DNA from 4 places in the Bradyrhizobium septentrionale genome. Region 4 is predicted to be linked to each of the others. Evidence: predicted binding sites of a transcription regulator. Region 4 holds the regulator's gene; each other region holds the start of a gene.
What was found. The regulator PhoB, encoded in region 4, activates phosphate uptake and scavenging genes when phosphate is short. The targets are predictions, from matches to a motif close to TGTCATNNANCTGTCAT.
Positions count from the first base shown of each region.

Region 1: a site for PhoB is predicted at 1,985-2,001, ahead of ugpB (sn-glycerol-3-phosphate ABC transporter substrate-binding protein UgpB). Genes of this name have one in related genera too.
Region 2: a site for PhoB is predicted at 2,248-2,264, ahead of HAP48_RS14225 (DUF2794 domain-containing protein). Genes of this name have one in related genera too.
Region 3: a site for PhoB is predicted at 1,285-1,301, ahead of HAP48_RS35755 (DUF47 domain-containing protein). Genes of this name have one in related genera too.

Region 1 is NZ_CP088285.1:2,996,956-3,000,557, reverse strand. Features, by position in the region: gene HAP48_RS16015 (organic hydroperoxide resistance protein) at 12-437, shown strand; gene HAP48_RS16010 (CaiB/BaiF CoA transferase family protein) at 651-1,856, shown strand; gene ugpB (sn-glycerol-3-phosphate ABC transporter substrate-binding protein UgpB) at 2,057-3,373, shown strand; gene ugpA (sn-glycerol-3-phosphate ABC transporter permease UgpA) at 3,538-3,602, shown strand, end outside.
Region 2 is NZ_CP088285.1:2,631,198-2,634,799, reverse strand. Features, by position in the region: gene acnA (aconitate hydratase AcnA) at 1-720, shown strand, start outside; gene HAP48_RS14230 (DUF1223 domain-containing protein) at 967-1,728, shown strand; gene HAP48_RS14225 (DUF2794 domain-containing protein) at 2,276-2,647, shown strand; gene HAP48_RS14220 (GNAT family N-acetyltransferase) at 2,827-3,357, opposite strand; gene HAP48_RS14215 (Bax inhibitor-1/YccA family protein) at 3,444-3,602, opposite strand, start outside.
Region 3 is NZ_CP088285.1:7,154,957-7,158,558, forward strand. Features, by position in the region: gene HAP48_RS35745 (branched-chain amino acid ABC transporter permease) at 1-224, shown strand, start outside; gene HAP48_RS35750 (branched-chain amino acid ABC transporter permease) at 226-1,194, shown strand; gene HAP48_RS35755 (DUF47 domain-containing protein) at 1,341-1,985, shown strand; gene HAP48_RS35760 (inorganic phosphate transporter) at 2,089-3,093, shown strand; gene sugE (quaternary ammonium compound efflux SMR transporter SugE) at 3,157-3,471, opposite strand.
Region 4 is NZ_CP088285.1:2,088,681-2,092,282, forward strand. Features, by position in the region: gene HAP48_RS11825 (IS110 family RNA-guided transposase) at 297-1,331, opposite strand; gene phoB (phosphate regulon transcriptional regulator PhoB) at 1,652-2,362, opposite strand; gene phoU (phosphate signaling complex protein PhoU) at 2,492-3,208, opposite strand; gene pstB (phosphate ABC transporter ATP-binding protein PstB) at 3,310-3,602, opposite strand, start outside.

The DNA.
Region 1 (3,602 bases), 910 kb from region 4:
GGGAGACCACCATGTCTGTGAACGTGCTCTACAAGACCAGCGCCAAGGCAACCGGCGGCCGCGACGGCCATGCGGCAACGCTCGACGGCGCGCTCGACGTCAAGCTCACCACCCCGAAGGAGCTCGGTGGCGGCGGCGGCGCCGGCAACAATCCGGAGCAGCTGTTCGCGGCCGGCTATGCCGCCTGCTTCATCGGTGCCATGAAGTTCGTCGCCTCCCAGGGCGGCCCGAAGGTTCCCGCCGATGCCTCGGTGACCTCGACGGTCGGTATCGGCCCGCGCTCGGCAGGCGGCTTCGGCCTCGCCGTCGAGCTCGCCGTCTCACTGCCCGGCCTTCCCCGCGATGAGGCCGAAGCGCTGGTCGAAAAGGCCCACCAGGTGTGCCCCTATTCCAACGCGACCCGCGGCAATGTCGACGTCAAGCTGAGCGTCGTCTAATTCGCCTTCCGCCCAATGGTCCGCCACATCAGCGTGGCGGACCATTGCATTTGAGCGGACTTTTTCATTTGAGGGCATTGCATTTCGAATGCCAGTTCGCTTGGCGAACGCAGGCGCAGCCCACTGCATGGGCCTGCGCGGACGGGAGCATTGCTGCCCTTTAAAGGCTCTGGGACCTCGTTTTTGAGTCCCAACTGAGTGAAGGTTGCTTCCATGAATACCCCAGCGGTGACGGGCGCGATGACCGGACTGCGCGTGATCGATCTGACGCGCGTGCTCGGCGGCCCGTATTGCACCCAGATCCTCGCCGACCACGGCGCCGACGTGATCAAGGTCGAGCCGCCCGCCGGCGACGAGGTGCGCGACTGGGGCCCGCCCTTCCACGAGGAAGACGCGGCCTATTTCGTCGGCATCAACCGCAACAAGCGCTCGATCGGCCTCGACCTCGCCTCCGAGGGCGGACGCGTGGTGCTGATGAAGATGCTCGAGACCGCCGACGTGCTGATCGAGAATTTCAAGCCCGGCACGCTCGACAAATGGGGCATCGGCAACGACGTGCTGCGCGCGAAGTTTCCGCGCCTCGTGCATTGCCGGATCTCCGGCTTCGGCGCCGACGGCCCGCGCGGCGGCAATCCCGGCTATGACGCGATCATCCAGGCGATGACCGGCATGATCGCGGCCACCGGCTCGCCGGAGAGCGGCCCGATGCGCATCGGCGTGCCGCTGGTCGACATCACCACCGGGCTCTATGCGGCGATCGGCATCCTGATGGCGCTGTCGGAGCGGCAGCGCTCGGGGCTCGGCCAGTTCATCGAGACCACGCTGTACGAGACCGGGCTCGCGATCATGCATCCGCACACCGCGAACTATTTCATGCATGGCAAGCCGCCGTCGCTCACCGGTAACGAGCATCCCAACCTCGTGCCCTACGCGATCTTCCCGACCAGGACCGACAACATCTTCATCGGCGTCGGCAATGACGGCACCTTCCGCAAGCTCGCCAAGGAAATCGGCAAGCCCGAGCTCGGCACCGATCCGCGCTTTGCCCGCAACAAGGACCGCATCGCCAACCGCGATGCGCTGCGCCTCGAGCTTGCCGCGGTGTTCAGCCAGCACGAGGCCGAGCCGCTGTGCAACCGGCTGCTCGCGGCCGGCCTGCCGGCAGGCCCGGTGCAGAAGATCGACCAGGCGCTGACCAACCCGCACACGATCCATCGCGGCGACGTCATCGAGAAGGATTGGTACAAGGGCGTCGCCTCGCCGATCCGCCTCGAGCGCACCAGGCCGAGCCTGCGCCGCACGCCGCCGAAGTTCAGCCAGCACGCCGCGGAGGTGCTCGGCGAGTTCGGCTACTCCAAGGACGAGATCAGCGGCCTAGTTGAAAAGGGCGTGGTCTGCGGTCCCCAGCGCAAACGTTGATCCTCACGCCTGCTCTGCGATGCAACGTCGCGTCCGGCGTTGCCCCGCACGGACGCGACCGCAATCTCCGCCTTTTTTACCGCTTCCCTTTGCTTCGGCTTCCCCCCTACCATGACTTTCGTTTATACGGTCATTTGAACGTCATCCGGCGCTGTTAACGCGCGCAACGAAAGATGGCGTTCCAACCGGGAGGGGTTTTGATGATCTTTCGACGACTCGGCGCTGCTGCGGCAGCCGCTGCCGCGCTTGCATTCGCGTCGCCTGCATTTGCGGTGACCGAGATTCAGTGGTGGCACGCGATGACCGGCGCCAACAACGACGTCATCGTCAAGCTGGCCAACGACTTCAACGTCGCGCAATCCGATTACAAGGTCATTCCGACCTACAAGGGCGGCTACGCCGACACCATGAACGCCGGCATCGCCGCCTTCCGCGCCGGCAACGCGCCGCATATCATGCAGGTGTTCGAGGTCGGCACCGCGACGATGATGGCCGCCACCGGCGCCGTCAAACCGGTCTACAAGCTGATGGCCGATGCCGGCGAGAAGTTCGACCCGAGCGTCTACCTGCCCGCGATCACCGGCTACTACTCGACCTCCAAAGGCGAGATGCTGTCATTCCCCTTCAACTCGTCGTCGACCGTGATGTGGGTCAATCTGGACGCGCTGAAGAAGGCCAACATCGCCGAGATCCCGAAGACCTGGCCGCAAGTGTTCGACGACGCCAAGAAGCTGAAGGCGGCCGGCTACGCCACCTGCGGCTTCTCCGGCTCCTGGGTCACCTGGGTCAATCTCGAGCAGCTCTCGGCCTGGCACAACGTGCCGCTCGCCAGCAAGGCCAACGGCCTCGACGGCTTCGACACCGTGCTCGAATTCAACGGCCCGCTGCAGGTCAAGCACCTCGAGAATCTGGTCGAGCTGCAGAAGGACAAGACCTACGACTACGCCGGCCGCACCAACACCGGCGAAGGCCGCTTCACCTCGGGCGAGTGCCCGATCTACCTGACCTCGTCGGCCTTCTTCGGCAACGTCAAGGCGCAGGCCAAGTTCAACTTCACCGCGGCGCCGATGCCGTACTATCCCGACGTCAAGGGCGCGCCGCAGAACTCGATCATCGGCGGCGCCTCGCTCTGGGTCATGGGCGGCAAGTCGGCCGAGGAATACAAGGGCGTGGCCAAGTTCCTGACCTTCCTCTCGGACACCGACCGCCAGATCTGGATCCACAAGGCCTCGGGCTATCTGCCGATCACCAAGGCAGCCTACGCCAAGGCCAAGGAAGAGGGCTTCTACAAGGACCAGCCCTATCTCGAGACCCCGCTGCTCGAGCTCACCAACAAGGAGCCGACCGCGAATTCCCGCGGTCTGCGCCTCGGCAACATGGTGCAGCTGCGCGACATGTGGTCGGAGGAGATCGAGCAGGCGCTGGCCGGCAAGAAGACCGCCAAGCAGGCGCTGGACGCCGCCGTCGAGCGCGGCAACCAGATGTTGCGGCAGTTTGAAAAGACCGCCGTCCGCTGACATGATGCCTTCGGCATGATCCGGAAAAGTGCGAAGCGGTTTTCCGGAAAGATCATGCCCAAACGACGAGCTAAAGCGCGACGACTGATTCAACCTAATCTCGTCGCGCTTTAGGGCCATCAACCGGCAGGCCGCAACCTAGCGGCCTGCTTTTTGCCGAGACCATGCAAAAGCAAGCGATCTTCCAATCAAAGCTGTTGCCTTACGCGCTGGTTGCCCCGCAACTCGC
Region 2 (3,602 bases), 540 kb from region 4:
GTGGTCGACGCGCGGATCCTGGCGATGTTCGGCGACAAGATCACCACCGACCACATCTCGCCGGCCGGTTCGATCAAGCTGACCTCGCCCGCCGGCAAGTTCCTCAGCGAGCACCAGGTGCGCCCCGCCGACTTCAACCAGTACGGCACGCGGCGCGGCAACCACGAAGTGATGATGCGCGGCACCTTCGCCAACATCCGCATCAAGAACTTCATGCTGAAGGGCGCTGACGGCAATATTCCGGAAGGCGGTCTGACCAAGCACTGGCCCGACGGCGAGCAGATGTCGATCTACGACGCGGCGATGAAGTACCAGCAGGAGGAAGTGCCGCTGGTGGTGTTCGCCGGCGCCGAATACGGCAACGGCTCGTCGCGCGACTGGGCCGCCAAGGGCACGCGCCTGCTCGGCGTGCGCGCGGTGATCTGCCAGAGCTTCGAGCGTATCCATCGCTCCAACCTGGTCGGCATGGGCGTGCTTCCGCTCACCTTCCAGGACGGCACGTCGTGGTCCTCGCTCGGCCTGAAGGGCGACGAGAAGGTCACGATCCGCGGGCTGCAGGGCGACCTGAAGCCGCGCCAGACCCTGACCGCCGAGATCGTCTCCGGCGACGGCGGCAAGCGGGACGTCCCGCTGCTCTGCCGCATCGATACGCTGGACGAGCTCGATTACTACCGCAACGGCGGCATCCTGCACTATGTGCTGCGCAAACTCGCGGCCTAGGCCCTTTGTTTGAGCATGATCTCCGCGCAAACGCTTGCGTTGTCGCGGGGGAAACCGGTTCACACTTTTCCGGATCATGCTCTAACGCGGATTTGTGATCGGTGCCTCACCGCTTAGTGAGTGGCGACTAAAAAGAAGGCGGCCTATGACAGGGCCGCTTTCTCGCGTTTTGGGGCACGCAAGTTCAGGGACAAACTTCATGCTCCGTACAATTACGGATGGAAATCATCACGACTGGTTCGCAGTATGACAGCGATGATGGCCTATAACTCGATCTCGCGATGGTCCAGCGCTCTTGGTATTTGCGCGATCGTTGCTGTCATCCGCCCCGCTCACGCCGATCCGCGTGCTGTCGTCGAACTCTTCACCTCGCAGGGGTGTTCGTCCTGTCCGCCCGCGGACAAGATCATCGGTGATCTCGCCAAGGACCCCAACGTCATCGCGCTGAGCATGCCGATCGACTATTGGGACTATCTCGGCTGGAAGGACACGCTGGCCGATTCCCGTTTCAGCGCGCGCCAGAAGGCCTATTCGCACATGCGCGGCGATCGCGACGTCTACACGCCGCAGGCCGTGATCAACGGCTCCGCGCATGTGATCGGCAGCGATCGGGCGAGCATCGAGAGCGCCATCAAGGATACCGAGAAGAGCGGCAGCGTGATGTCGGTGCCGGTGACGCTGACGCTGACCGGCAAGCAGATCAACGTTTCGGTGGCCGCGTCGAAGTCGCCCGCAGTGTCGCGCGGCGAAGTCTGGATCTGCTCGATCTCGAAGTCGGTGCCGATCTCGATCGCGCGCGGCGAGAACCGCGGCCAGGAGATCACCTACCACAACGTGGTGCGCAATCTCCTCAAGGTCGGTGACTGGAACGGTTCGTCCGGGAGTTGGACCGTGCCGCTGGAGAACATCACGCGCGATGGCGTCGATGCCGCGGCGGTGTACGTCCAGGACGGCAATCGCGACAAGCCGGGCCCGATGCTCGGCGCCGCCTTCACCTCGCTTCGCTAGCACCTTGCGGCGCCACCTTCCGTCGGTCGCGCCATTGGGCGGCACGCAGTTTGTCGTGCAGCCCACGCGGGAGGCGACCGACATGCATCCAGAGATATACTGAAACGAACGCGGTGAGCCTCTGGGCGCGTCTCGATCGCGCGTGCCTTGAGCAGGCTCCCAAAAACAAAAAGGACCAACTTTCGTTGGCCCAGTGTTGGGATTAACTCCCCTGCGAACAGGCCCGATCCCGACGGCCCCGGGGGGCTGGGGGCTGAGGAATCCGGAACCGAAAGGACCGGGCCAACGCAGGATTTTCTTTTCGCAGGGCAGCGGGGCGGGCGATGGGCGGAAGTGGGGCAGCAATATGATTCCGCTAACGTTCCCGTGACTCTCTGGTTTTCCGGATAATCTGCCGCGCCAGACCGTGGTTAAGACCCGGTTGCATCGCGAATGGCCCCTTGCAGGCCCCCTCGCTTAGCGCAATCATGTCAGCGTTGTGACGATCCCGAAAAGGGGGGACCGGCTTTCGGACCATGATCGTCACTGGGATGACAGGAGGCGCTCGATGAGTCTGATCTCGGAGGACACTGATCCGAGCGGGAGCCGCGCCGCGGCGCGCCCCGCCGCCGCGATCCCGCAGCCCAACCGCGTGACCTTCAATCGACTAGAGCTCAACCGCATTCTCAATCTCTACGGCCGCATGGTCGCCGACGGCGAGTGGCGCGACTATGCGATCGACTTCCTGAAGGACCGTGCCGTGTTCTCGGTGTTTCGGCGCGCGTCCGAAATGCCGATCTACCGGATCGAGAAGGATCCCCGGCTTGCGCGCAAGCAGGGCATGTACAGCGTGATTTCGGCGACGGGCCTGATCCTGCGTCGCGGCCATGAACTCGAACGCGTGCTGTTCGTGATCGACCGCAAGCTGTCGGTGGTGTAGCCCCACCTCCCCTTGAAAAGGGGAGGTTGTTTTGCTCGTCAGAGCAAAGCGGGTGGGGATTTGCTCTCTCCGCACACACAGCGTCGCCCGTGGCTGACCCCCATCCCGACCTTCCCCCTTTCAGGGGAAGATAGATTATCTCGGATGTCGCTTCGCTCATTCGGGCTGCGGATTGTCGGCTAGTCCGCCGGCACGGTCGCGCCGCCTTCGCCGAGCGCGCGCTGCATCATCACGGTATCGAGCCAGCGGCCGAATTTCAGGCCGACACCCGGGTGTGTCCCGATCATCTCAAAACCGCAGCGGCGGTGCAGTCCGATCGAACCGGCATTGGCCGAATCCCCGATCACCGCGATCATCTGCCGGAAGCCGCGGGCGTCGCATTCGGCGATCAGGCGCTCCATCAGCTTGAGGCCGACGCCGCGGCGATGGAGCGCAGGATCCAGATAGACCGAGTTCTCGACCGTGAAGCGATAGGCCGGCCGCGGCCGGTAGGGGCCGGCATAGGCATAGCCGGCGACGCGGCCGTCGAGCTCTGCCGTGAAATAGGGGAAGCCGCCATCGATCAGCGCCCTGTAGCGGCGGGTCATCTCGGCGAGGTCGGGCGGAATCAGCTCGAAGGTCGCGGTCCCAAAGCGAACCGCCTGCTCATAGATCGCGGTGATCGAGGGCAGATCCGCCTCGGCGGTCGGCCTGATTTCCGGATTGGACATGGTGGCGACAGTATTTTTGCCACGCCCAAAAGAAAAGCCCCGGCCGCTAGGGCCGGGGCTTCGGTCGATCCCTTCGCTCGAGGCGCTTAGTCGCGCTGGCCGAGCAGCTGCAACAGCAGCGTGAACAGGTTGATGAAGTTCAGGTAGAGCGACAGCGCACCAGTGATTGCCGCACGCTCTGCCATCACGCCACCCTGCGAGGCGTAGCCGTAGATGTAGTCGTTCTTCAGCCGCTGGGTGTCCCA
Region 3 (3,602 bases), 4.7 Mb from region 4:
TCCGCCCGCTGATGGGGGCCGATCTCATCATCGTGGTGTTCGCGGTGGTCGTGATCGGCGGCATGGGCTCGATCATGGGCTCGATCATCACCGGCTTCGCGCTCGGCGTGATCGAGGGACTGACCAAGTATTTTTATCCCGAGGCCTCCAACACCGTGGTGTTTGTCCTGATGGTGGTGGTGTTGCTGGTGAAGCCAACGGGACTGACGGGACGGGCGGCCTGATATGTCAGCATTGACCGACGATACACTTCCGGTGACGCCGCGCGCGATGCGCGACGAGATGATCGTATTCGCCGTGATGGCGGCGCTGCTGGCAGTGGTGCCGTTCACGGGGATCTATCCCTTCTTCGTGATGCAGGCGCTGTGCTTTGCGCTGCTCGCCTGCGCCTTCAACCTCCTGATCGGCTATGGCGGCCTGCTGTCGTTCGGCCACGCGATGTTCCTCGGCACTGCCGGCTACGTGACCGCGCATGCGCTGAAGGTGTGGGGACTGCCGCCCGAACTCGGCATCGTGGTCGGCACCGCCGCCGCGGCTTTGCTCGGCCTCGTCACCGGCTTCATCTCGATCCGCCGCCAGGGCATCTATTTCTCGATGATCACACTGGCGCTGTCGCAGCTGCTCTACTTCATCTATCTGCAGGCGCCGTTCACCCATGGTGAAGACGGCATCCAGGGCATCCCGCAGGGGCGGCTGTTCGGGATCTTCGATCTCTCGAAGCCGCTGGTGCTTTATTACGTCGTGCTGGTCGGCTTCCTCGCCGGCTTCCTGCTGATCTACCGGACCATCAACTCGCCGTTCGGCGAGGTCTTGAAGGCGATCCGCGAGAACGAACCGCGCGCGATCTCGCTCGGCTACAAGACCGACCAGTACAAGATGCTCGCCTACATCCTGTCGGGCACGCTGGCGGGCTTCGCCGGCTCGCTGAAGGTGTTCGTGGCGCAGAACGCCTCGCTTACCGACGTGCACTGGTCGATGTCCGGTGAAATCGTGCTGATGACGCTGGTCGGCGGTCTCGGCACCATCTTCGGACCGGTGGTCGGCGCATTCGTGATCATCGCCATGCAGCAATATCTCGCCGGCTTCGGCCAGTGGGTGACGGTGATCCAGGGCGTGATCTTCGTCGCCTGCGTGCTGCTGTTCCGGCGCGGCCTGGTCGGCGAGCTGGCCCATATGCTCAGGCGGTCGCTGTAGGGCAGGGCGCGGCCTGCGATTTCCGGCTGAATAGCGGTGGACGACCGCCCGTTCGGGCGGTCGATCGGTGGTTTTCCTGCCAGATGCTCTATGACAGTTTTGTGACAGTCGCTAAAAGGGCTGTCCCGGAACGATGGAACTGAGACATGCTGCGCTGGTTTCGCGCCTTCCTGCCCAGGGAAGAGCGGTTTTTCGACCTGTTCGCCCGCCACGCCCATACCTCCGTGCAGTGCTCATTGGCGCTGCAGGACATGCTGAAGGGCGGGGAGGAGACCCCGGTCTTCTGCCAGCGTGTCAATCAGTTCGAGAACGACGCCGATAGTGTCACCCGTGAGGTCCTGACCGCGGTTCGCCGCACCTTCATTACCCCGTTCGACCGCGGCGACATCAAGAACCTAATCACCGCGATGGACGACGCGGTCGACCAGATGCAGGCGACCGCGAAGGCGGTCATGCTGTTCGAGGTGCGTGAGTTCGAGCCGCCGATGCGCGAGATGGGCGGCCTGATCGTCGAATGCGCCAATCTGGTGGTCCGCGCGCTGCCCTTGTTGCAGGCGATCGGCCAGAACGTCTCGATGCTGACCCAGATCACCGAAGAACTGACCAAGCTCGAGGGCCGGGTCGACGATCTCCAGGATATCGGGCTCAAGGAATTGTTCCTGAAGCACCGCAACGCCAACGCGATGGACTTCATCGTCGGCGCGGAGATCTACGATCACCTCGAGAAAGTGGCCGACCGCTTCGACGACGTCGCCAACGAGATCAATTCGATCGTGATCGAGCAAGTATGAGCATGATCCGGAAAAGTGTGATGCGGTTTTCCGGCGCGACAAACGCGGAACGCGTTTGCGCGGAGATCATGCTCAAAGAAGCACAGTAGAGCGGGGCCATCACGTGGACGCCACGCTGGGTCTTCCGGTTCTCACCATCCTGATCGCGGTCGCGCTGCTGTTCGACTTCCTGAACGGCCTACACGATGCCGCGAACTCGATCGCGACCATCGTCTCGACCCGCGTGCTGCGGCCGCAATATGCGGTGTTCTGGGCGGCGTTCTTCAACTTCGTCGCCTTCCTGGTGTTCGGACTGCATGTCGCCAACACCATCGGCACCGGAATCATCGAGCCGTCGGTGGTGGACGCGACCGTGATCTTCGCCGCGCTGGTCGGCGCGATCGTCTGGAACGTGATCACCTGGGCGCTGGGCATTCCCTCGTCGAGCTCGCACGCGCTGATCGGCGGCCTGGTCGGCGCCGGCATGGCGAAGGCGGGCATTTCCGCGGCGGTGTGGAGCGGGCTCACCAAGACCTTGCTCGCGATCGTGCTGTCGCCGCTGGTCGGCTTCCTGCTGGCGCTGGTGCTGGTTGCGATCGTGTCCTGGCTCTCGGTGCGCTCGACGCCGTTCGCGGTCGATCGCGCTTTCCGCATCCTGCAATTCGCCTCGGCGTCGCTCTATTCGCTCGGCCATGGCGGCAACGACGCGCAGAAGACCATGGGCATCATCGCCGTGCTGCTCTACTCGCAGGGCCATCTTGGCGACACCTTCGAAATTCCGTTCTGGGTCGTGCTGTCCTGCCAGAGCGCGATGGCGCTGGGCACCCTGATGGGCGGCTGGCGGATCGTGCGCACCATGGGGCTGCGGATCACCAAGCTGACGCCGATGCAGGGCTTTTGCGCCGAGACCGGCGGCGCAGCGACCCTGTTCATCGCGACCTATCTCGGGGTTCCCGTATCGACCACCCACACCATCACCGGCGCCATTGTCGGCGTCGGTGCGGCACGGCGGCTGTCCGCCGTGCGCTGGAATGTGGCGAGCTCGATCGTCTATGCCTGGGTGATCACGATCCCGGCGTCGGCCGCGGTCGCGGCCGCGACCTATTGGGTGGTGCAGGTATTGAAGTGACCATAGCGTTTTCGAGCGAAGTGGAAGCCGGTTCGCGCTAAGAAAACGTGGCCAAGACAGAACCTACCCGACCAGTTTCAGTCCGACGATGCCGGACACGATCAGGGCGATGCTGGCAAGCCGCATCGCGGTCGCGGGTTCGCCGAGCAGGATGATACCGAGCGCCGCGGTGCCGACCGCGCCGATCCCAGTCCAGACGGCATAGGCGGTTCCAATCGGCAACGTCTTCAGCGCGATACCAAGCAGGATCACGCTGCCGGCCATCGCCGCGAGCGTCAGCGCCGACGGCACCAGCCGCGAGAAACCCTCGGTATATTTCAGCCCGATCGCCCAGCCGATCTCGAGCAGGCCAGCGGTGAAGAGAATGGCCCAAGCCATCACGAACCCTCCAGATAAGGCAGGGTCGTCCCCGCTGACGGTATGGTGAGGAGAAGGTCGTCCTTCTCGCACCTATATGGGGATGGTGCGCCCGTCCGCATTGCGACAAAACGCCCTTGATTGCGCCCGTT
Region 4 (3,602 bases):
TTGGGGAGGCGATTGTGGATTTTCGTTTAGCTGCATCCGGGCTTCTGTAACGGGCCTTGGTAAGTCAATCCCTTTTTGCGTGATCCAGTCGCCGGGCACTTGCTTCTGTACGGGATCGGCGCGGTGGCCGTCGCCTGATGGGGTGCATTGAGGAGCCGGCCGGCCAATCTACGGAAGCGTGGTTGTGAGCCACTTCCCGGATGGCGGCCTGACCGGATCCATCGTCCCGGCGAAGGGACCTCGCTCAGGGAGAGCCTGGTGTCGTGGCCCGCCCGGAACCGATTGCTGCTCCTTGCTTAGGTTGCCGAGGCCTTGGCCATCGGGTTGAACGGTTTGGCGTCGGCGAGCATGCGATGCAGGATCACGGCGAGCTTGCGTGCAAGCGCCACCTTGGCCTTGCGCATGCCTGCGCGCCGGGCGATCCGCATCGCCCAGCCCTTCAGCGCCGAGCAGTTCCTGACCGGCTTGGTCAGCATGACATGAGCCGCCTGATAGAGCGCCTCGCGCACGGAGGCATCGCCGATCTTGCTGATGCGGCCGGTATAGTCGGTTTCGCCCGATTGGTACTTCTTCGGGGTGAGGCCAAAATGCGCTCCCGTCGCCTTCGATGACCGGAAGCGCTTCGGGTCGTCGATCGCCGAGGCATAGGTGAGCGCCACGATCGGGCCGACGGACGGTGTCGTCATCAAGAGCTTCGCCTGCGGGTGCGACCTGGCGAGCCTTTGGGTGTGCTTATCCAGGCCATTGAACTCGCGCCGCAGCACGGCGTGGGCTTCGAGCAGTGCCTGGGCCACCACCTCAAGTCCAGGATGGCCCGCTACGAGCTCCCGGATGCGTTCGGCGAACGTGCGCTCGGTGGTCGGGCCGACCTTCAGACCGAAGCCGCGGAGCACGCCGCGCAGGCTGTTCTCGATGTCGCGCAGCTTCGACTGCAGCAGCTTGCGTGCCGTCAGAACCGCCCGCGTCTCCTGCGCTTCGATCGACTTGCAGTGCACCGGCCGGAACCAGCCCAGCCGCATCAGTTGCGCGATCCCGCGGGCATCGTTGCGGTCCGACTTCACCGGCATCGCCTTGAAGGCATCGCGGACGTGCCGCGTCTCCAACAGTTCGACTGCCAGGCCCGCATCCCGCATCGCTGCGTAGAGCCATTGCGACAGCGGACCAGCCTCCAGCCCGATCCGTTCCAGCACCAACCCCAGCGACCGGAACCAGCCGATCAAGGCCTCCGGCTCGCTCGCAACCTTCGCCTCGCGCAAAATCTTACCCGTCCCATCGACAAGGCAGACGCTCGAGCATTCCAAAGACACGTCGATTCCTGCATAGTGGTACATGGTCGTCCCTTAATGATGCTTGGAGCGGGCTTGCCCGACTCCGTTGACACCATCAGTTTGAGGGACGACCGCCTTCCAACCAACAGGCCGCTCGCGAGCGCGCTTCCAAAGCGCGCCGTAGCGAGCGGGCGGCCGGCCCGTTACCCCATCTACGTCTGCATCACCGGTGTCGTCCCGCCGCAGGCCGGGACCCATCATAACCACCGGCGCAGGTGGTCAGGCCGGGCTGCGGCCCCCAGCGCGTTCCAACAATCAAGATTCGTGGTTATGGGTCCCGGCTTTCGCCGGGACGACGCTGTAGTTTATTTGCGGCTCCGCGGCTACGGCTGCGGCTCGGCCTTCGCGAAGCGGTCGTCGAGCGCGTAGCCGGCGCCGCGCACGGTGCGGATCGGATCCTGCTCGCGGCCCGGATTGAGCAGCTTGCGCAGGCGGCCGATATGCACGTCGACGGTGCGCTCATCGATATAGATGTCGCGGCCCCAGACGCTGTCGAGCAGCTGCTCGCGGCTGAACACCCGGCCGGGATGTTCGAGGAAGAATTCGAGCAGGCGATATTCGGTCGGCCCGAGATCGATCGGGCGGCCCGAGCGCGCCACGCGGCGCTTCTCGCGGTCGAGCTCGATGTCGCCATAGGTCAGCACGGTGGCAAGCCGCTCCGGGCTCGCACGGCGCAGCAGGCCCTTCACCCGCGCCAGCAGCTCGGGCACCGAGAACGGCTTGACGATGTAGTCGTCGGCGCCGGTGGCAAGCCCGCGCACGCGCTCACTCTCCTCGCCGCGCGCGGTCAGCATGATGATCGGAAGCTGCTTGGTCTCCGGCCGCGCCCGCAGGCGGCGGCACAGCTCGATGCCGGACAGGCCCGGCAGCATCCAGTCGAGCACAACGAGGTCGGGGATGCGCTCCTTCAGCCTGGTGTCGGCGTCGTCGCCGCGTCCCACCGTTTCGACATCGTAGCCTTCCGCATCGAGGTTGTAGCGCAACAGTGTCGTCAGCGCTTCCTCGTCTTCGACTACCAGAATGCGTGCGCTCATCGGTCTAAGTTCTTTCTCTGTGGTGATCCGTTGCCCAAACGCAAACCGAAACACTCAACCCCTGAGCATATTCCCCGTGGAAACGGTTTGTCGCGACGACAATCCGGTTCCGCCGATGCGGATCATGCCCTAGTTACCCGGCACCGTGGTGGCGAAATTGGTCATATCGCCCTTCGGACGCTTGTCGGTGATCTGCTGGCCCTCGATCATATAGAACACGGTCTCAGCGATATTGGTGGCGTGGTCGCCGATCCGCTCGATGTTCTTGGCGCAGAACATCAGATGGATGCAGAACGAGATGTTGCGCGGATCTTCCATCATGTAGGTCAAGAGCTCGCGGAACAGCGAGGTGCAGATCGCATCGACCTCCTCGTCGCCCTTCCAGACGTTCATCGCCGCCGGCAGATCGTGCGCGGCATAGGCGTCAAGCACCGACTTGACCTGCGACAGCACGAGGTCGGTCATGTGCTCGAGGCCGCGGATCAGCTTCAGCGGCTGGAAATCGCTCTCCAGCGCCGCGACGCGCTTGCCCATGTTCTTGGCGAGGTCACCGATCCGCTCGAGGTCGGTGGCGACCCGCATCGCGCTGACGATCTCGCGCAGGTCGATCGCCATCGGCTGGCGGCGGGCGATCGTCAGCACCGCGCGCTCTTCGATGACGCGCTGCAGATTGTCGATCTCGATGTCGGCGGCGACCACGCGCTTGCCGAGCGCGACGTCGCGCCGGATCAGCGCGTCGACCGACTCGGTGATCATGCGCTCGACGAGGCCGCCCATCTCGGCGACCAGGCGGGTCAACTCCTGCAGGTCGCTGTCGAATGCCTTGGCGGTATGTTCAGAAGCCATCGCTTGTCTCCCTCAATCATGATCCCGGGGATCATGATTTCGTGTCCTCAGTTTCGCATGATCCAATCGGAAAACCGGTGCCCACTTTTCCGGATCATGCGCTAGCCGAACCGGCCGGTGATGTAGTCCTGGGTGCGTCGATCGCTCGGCGAGGTGAAGATCTTGTTGGTGTCGTCGAACTCGATCAGCTCGCCGAGATACATGAAGGCGGTCTTGTCGGAGACGCGCGCCGCCTGCTGCATGTTGTGGGTGACGATCGCGATCGTGTAGTCCTCGGAGAGCTCCTGGATCAGCTCCTCGACCTTGGCGGTCGAGATCGGGTCGAGCGCCGAGCACGGCTCGTCGAACAGGATCACCTCGGGACGCACCGCCACGGTGCGCGCGATGCACAGCC